2 regions of the Mediterraneibacter sp. 210702-DFI.5.30 genome follow, and region 2 is predicted to be linked to the other one. Evidence: predicted binding sites of a transcription regulator. Region 2 holds the regulator's gene; the other holds the start of a gene.
What was found. The regulator HrcA, encoded in region 2, represses chaperone genes, less so after heat shock. The targets are predictions, from matches to a motif close to TGTTAGCACTCNNNNNNNNNGAGTGCTAACA.
Positions count from the first base shown of each region.

Region 1: LI126_RS06060 (co-chaperone GroES) is a predicted target of HrcA. The motif match lies at 1,306-1,336, and genes of this name have one in related genera.

Region 1 covers NZ_JAJCME010000004.1:183,987-187,186, forward strand. Annotated here, with positions in the region: gene groL (chaperonin GroEL) at 1-969, opposite strand, end outside; gene LI126_RS06060 (co-chaperone GroES) at 1,003-1,287, opposite strand; gene LI126_RS06065 (hypothetical protein) at 1,456-1,767, opposite strand; gene codY (GTP-sensing pleiotropic transcriptional regulator CodY) at 1,786-2,565, opposite strand; gene topA (type I DNA topoisomerase) at 2,727-3,200, opposite strand, start outside.
Region 2 covers NZ_JAJCME010000002.1:104,073-107,272, reverse strand. Annotated here, with positions in the region: gene LI126_RS02435 (glutamate-5-semialdehyde dehydrogenase) at 1-291, shown strand, start outside; gene hrcA (heat-inducible transcriptional repressor HrcA) at 640-1,689, shown strand; gene grpE (nucleotide exchange factor GrpE) at 1,723-2,376, shown strand; gene dnaK (molecular chaperone DnaK) at 2,425-3,200, shown strand, end outside.

The DNA of each region.
Region 1 (3,200 bases), on a different contig from region 2:
AACCTTAACAGATTTTGCACGTCCAAGCTGATCCATTGTAGTTTCTTTAAGATCGAATCCGAGTTCTTCAGAAATCACCTGTCCACCTGTCAGAATTGCGATATCCTGAAGCATCTCTTTTCTTCTGTCACCATATCCAGGTGCTTTTACTGCTACAACGTTGAATGTTCCACGCAGTTTATTCACGATCAGAGTTGTGAGTGCCTCACCCTCGATATCTTCAGCGATAATAAGAAGTCTTGCTCCAGACTGAACGATCTGCTCAAGAACCGGAAGAATCTCCTGGATATTGGAAATCTTCTTATCTGTGATCAGAATATATGGATCATCCAGAACTGCTTCCATCTTCTCCATATCCGTTGCCATATATGCGGAAATGTATCCACGGTCAAACTGCATACCTTCTACAAGGTCAAGCTCTGTCTGCATTGTCTTAGACTCTTCGATTGTGATAACTCCGTCGTTGGATACTTTTTCCATTGCATCTGCAACCATCTGTCCAACTTCATCATCTCCTGAAGAAACTGCAGCAACTCTTGCGATCTGCTCTTTTCCGTTGACTTTGCTGCTCATCTCACGGATTGCTTCTACTGCTTTATCTGTAGCTTTCTTCATTCCTTTTCTCAGAACGATCGGGTTTGCTCCTGCCTCAAGGTTCTTCATTCCTTCGTGAACCATTGCCTGTGCAAGAACTGTAGCTGTTGTTGTACCATCTCCGGCAACATCATTTGTCTTAGCTGCAACTTCTCTGATCAGCTGTGCACCCATGTTCTCAAATCCATCTTCCAGTTCAATCTCTTTCGCGATTGTTACACCATCATTTGTAATAAGCGGAGCACCGAATGATTTATCAAGTACTACGTTTCTTCCTTTTGGTCCTAATGTTACTTTAACTGTATCAGCTAACTGATTCACACCTCTTTCAAGTGCTGCTCTTGCTTCTGATCCGTATTTGATTTCCTTTGCCATTTTAACTGCATCTCCTTTATATTCGTCTGGGTATTACTCTACAATTGCAAGAATATCATTCTGCTTTACAATGATGTATTTCTCTCCTTCAAGCTCTACATCTGTTCCGGCATATTTGGAATAAATTACTTTATCTCCAACCTTAACCTGCATTACAACTTCTTTTCCATCCACAACTCCGCCAGGTCCGACTGCGATTACTTCTGCTTCCTGTGGTTTCTCTTTTGCCTGTCCTGGTAATACGATTCCGGACTTTGTTGTCTCTTCTGCTTCTAACTGTTTTAAAACGATCTTGTCACCTAATGGTACTAATTTCATTGTAATTCCTCCTTACTTTATTAGCACTCATTTCTCTTGAGTGCTAACCCATGAATATAAAATAGCACTCCCCATTTCATTTGTCAACACAGTTTACATATTTTTTATAAAAGAAAAGCCATGGGGCTTTCTCTGCCTCACAGCTTTTCTTTCGTCTCTAAAACTTCTCTATGATCTTCTTTCGTTCATCTCATAGAATCCGTTCTCAATTTTAAACTTCAGTAGATTCCTGTCTTCCGACTGGTATCTCTCTTTCACAACACCGGAGCAGCACAACAGCTCTGTCCCCGTTGAAATATAACATCTGTATTTTGCATCCAGCAGAATCGTTGTCAGAGGATCTTCCATCACTTCAAGATAAATGTAATCTTCTTCTGTATCATAATGATCCACCTTACAGACTCTTGTTGTATCATCAAAAATAGCATCTGCTGAAATCACTTTTTCCATCTGCAGATCAACCGGATTTCCCTCGTACATCTTGTCTTCTCCTTCTGCTTACATCCGCTCTTTCTCAATCCTCTCGAGCTCTGTAAATACATAATCATTCAGAACTTTAATATAAGTTCCTTTCATTCCTGAAGAACGTGATTCAATTACTCCTGCACTTTCAAACTTGCGAAGTGCATTCACGATAACCGATCTTGTAATTCCCACACGATCCGCTACCTTGCTGGCAACCAGGATTCCCTCTGTACCATCAAGTTCTTTAAAGATATGAATGATTGCTTCCAGCTCTGAGAAAGAAAGTGTGCTGATTGCTGCCTGAACGACATGTTCTTTTCTTGTCTCTTCCGCACTTTCTTCATTCACTGAACGAAGCATCTCAAGTCCTACTACAGCAGTACCATATTCACTGAGAATAATATCATCAATAGAATACGTTGCATCCTGTTTGTAGATAAACAATGTTCCGAGACGCTCCCCGGCAATATCGATCGGTGTGATGATTGCCTGACATCCTTCCACAGCATCTGAAGAAAAACCAAGTGTCTCCAGATTAACATTCTCTTTTGTAGACAGAACACTCAGCAATCTTTCATTAAGCATATTATCAATATGAGATCCTACAGATTCTGTGATCAGTTCACTGATTTCTCTCACCTTATTGCTTTTGCTGACTCCAAGAATCTTTCCCTTCTTGCTGACTACCAGCACATTTGAGTCCAAAATCTCTGTCAGTACCGCACAGATATCATTAAACACAACTTTGCTGGAGTTATTATTATGCAGCAACTTATTAATCTTTCTGGTCTTATCCAATAATTGTACGCTCATTGTCTCCTCCACATGATTTGCTCTTATTCACTACTTCTAGCAAACAGTAACTATTATTTTTCAAGTTGTATACACAAATCAAATTTCAAATTCCTTACTAGCTTATATTATCATACAATTCAGAAAATAGCAACGTTGTGTTTTTCTGTTTTTTGAAATATTTAATCTTCTTTCTTAATTGTTTCCACATATCCGCACTTTTCATCAGCACAAACTAATTTATTGCCTTTTTCTACCATGTATCCACCACATTCCGGACATTTTTTACTGGATGGCTTCTGCCAGGACATAAATTCACATTCCGGATTATCCTCACATCCATAATACTTTCTTCCCTTTTTCGTTTTGCGGATAACAACTTCTTTTCCACACACAGGACACGGAACTCCGATCTTTTCCAGATATGGTTTTGTATTTCTGCATTCCGGGAATCCCGGGCATGCAAGGAATTTACCATGCGGACCGTATTTGATCACCATGTTACGACCGCACTCTTCACAGATCACATCTGTTACTTCATCTTCAATCTTAACTTCCTCAAGCTCTTTCTCTGCAATTTCAACAGCTTCCTCAAGATCCGGATAGAAATTACGGATTACTTCCTTCCACGGAACCTTTCCTTCTTCAACCATATC
Region 2 (3,200 bases):
ATTGTTGATTCCATCGATGAGGCAATCACACATATCAATACATACAATACAGGACATTCTGAATCCATTATTACAAAGGATTACGACAATGCATTGAGATTCCAGGATGAGATCGATGCGGCAGCGGTTTATGTAAATGCATCAACAAGATTTACAGATGGATTCGAATTCGGATTCGGTGCAGAGATCGGAATCAGCACACAGAAGCTTCATGCAAGAGGCCCGATGGGACTCGAAGCATTGACAACAACAAAGTATATTATCTTCGGAAACGGACAGATCAGGGGATAGTATAGATAGCAGGTTTTAAAATCCAGGTCAATTAGTGTAAGTTAAATAAACTTGTCTTTGACCTGGATTTTATGTATCATAATTCAAGTCAACTTATGATTTGGCTATAAGCTTGCCTGGAATTCACAAAATTACAATCCAAGTCAACAATATTTCTATAAAATCACATTTCCTCCCCCAAAAAGCATCCTATTAATAAAATAAGAAGAAAATAAAAAACTTATAAAAATAACAATCAGTGTTGACAAACAGAAATCGAGGTGCTATCTTAGTATCTGTAAGGTGTTAGCACTCAAAAACAAAGAGTGCTAATAACAAACAAAGATGAACAGAAAGGGGAACACAGAGATGTCTGTAGAAGCTGAATTAAGTGAAAGAAAACTTACGATATTGAAAGCCATCATACAGAATTATCTGGAGACTGGCGAACCGGTCGGATCACGAACCCTTTCAAAATACACAGATTTGAAATTAAGTTCCGCAACGATAAGGAATGAGATGGCAGATCTGGAAGATCTTGGTTACATCTTCCAGCCACACACATCGGCAGGAAGAATTCCATCAGATAAGGGATATCGCTTTTATGTAGATCTTCTGATGGAGAATAAGGAGCAGGAGATCAGCAGACGTGAGGATGCACTTCTTGAGAAGACCGATAAGGTCGAGAAGGTACTCCAGCAGGCAGCAAAGGTTCTTGCTTCGAACACCAATTATGCAACGATGGTTTCCGCACCGGTCAACAGCCGGAACACATTGAAGTTCATTCAGCTATCACAGGTGGATGAAGAACAGATCGTAGCAGTCATCGTACTTGGTGGTAATGTGATCAAGAATAAGATCATTGAAGTTGGAGAAACCTTAAGTAACGAGAATCTGTTGAAGCTGAATATGCTTCTGAACACGACACTGAATGGATTATCCATTGATCAGATTACATTAGGTCTGATTGCCAGATTGAAAGAACAGGCTGGTATCCACAGCGAGGTTGTCGGTCATGTACTGGATGCAGTGGCAGAGATCATTCATGTAGATAATGACATGGAGATCTACACAAGCGGCGCAACGAATATTTTCAAATATCCGGAGCTTAGTGATAAGCAGAGCGCACAGGAGATCATCAGTGCATTTGAAGAGAAACAGCAGCTGGCAGATCTGGTGACAGAGACACTGGCAAGTGAGGAGAACAACGGCATACAGGTTTATATCGGAGATGAAACTCCGGTTAAGACCATGAAAGACTGCAGTGTTGTTACCGCCACATATGAGCTGGGAGAAGGTATGAAAGGAACGATTGGAATCATCGGTCCGAAGAGAATGGATTATGAACATGTCATGAAGACGCTGAAAACGCTGCAAAGTGAGTTGGATGCGATTTATAATAAAGAACCCAAAGAGTAATAATAGGAAGGTAGAAAGCTGGTGACAGAGAACATGAGCAAAGAAGATATGGTAAAAGAAGCTGTTGAAGAGGCAAAAGCAAAGGCTGCAAAAGAGCAGGCAGAAGCTGAAGAGACAGTAGAAACAGAAGATGCCCAGGGAGTTGAGGCTGAAGCGAAAGAAGCAACAGAGGAAGCAACTGAGACTGAAGGAGATTCAGAAGCAGCATCAGAAGGTAAGAAAAAGTTCTTCGGAAAGAAAGAGAAGAAGGACAAGAAAGACGAGAAGATCGAGGAACTCACAGACCGCGTTACTCGTCAGATGGCAGAGTTTGATAACTTCCGCAAGAGATCTGAGAAGGAGAAATCCCAGATGTACGAGATCGGAGCGAAAGATATCATAGAAAAGATTCTTCCGGTTGTAGACAACTTCGAGCGTGGACTTGGTTCCGTACCGGAGGAGGAGAAGAATGCTCCGTTCGTAGAAGGAATGGAGAAGATCTACAAACAGCTTATGACTACACTGGAATCCGTTGGAGTAAAACCAATCGAGGCAGTTGGTCAGGAATTCAATCCGGATTTCCACAACGCAGTGATGCATGTAGAAGATGAGGGACTCGGTGAGAACATCATCGCAGAAGAATTCCAGAAAGGTTACATGTACCGTGAAAGTGTTGTAAGACACAGCATGGTAAAAGTAGCAAACTAATTTGATTTTTAACAAGATTCAGAGATTAGATAGAGGAGGAAATTTATCATGGGAAAAATTATTGGTATTGACCTTGGTACAACAAACAGCTGTGTAGCCGTTATGGAAGGTGGACAGCCAACAGTTATCGCGAATACAGAAGGCGCAAGAACAACACCGTCTGTTGTAGCATTTACAAAGACAGGAGAGCGTCTCGTAGGTGAACCTGCAAAACGTCAGGCTGTAACAAACGCAGCAAGAACAATCTCATCCATCAAAAGAGAGATGGGAACAGATTATAAAGTAGATATTGACGATAAGAAATATTCTCCACAGGAGATTTCTGCAATGATCCTTCAGAAACTGAAAGCAGACGCAGAAGGATACCTTGGTGAGAAAGTAACAGAAGCTGTTATCACAGTTCCGGCTTACTTCAACGATGCTCAGCGTCAGGCTACAAAAGATGCAGGTAAGATCGCAGGACTTGATGTAAAACGTATCATCAACGAGCCTACAGCAGCTGCACTTGCTTATGGTCTTGACAACGAGAAAGAGCAGAAGATTATGGTTTACGACCTTGGTGGTGGTACATTCGACGTATCTGTTATCGAGATTGGTGATGGAGTTATCGAAGTACTTTCAACAGCCGGTAACAACAGACTTGGTGGAGATGACTTCGACCAGAAGATCACAGATTACATGCTTGCAGACTTCAAGGCAAAAGAAGGCGTAGATCTTTCTGCAGATAAGATGGCTCTTCAGAGATTAAGAGAAGCTGCAGAGAAAGCAAAGAAAGAGCTTTCAAGTGCAACAACAACAAATATTAACCTTCCGTTCATCACAGC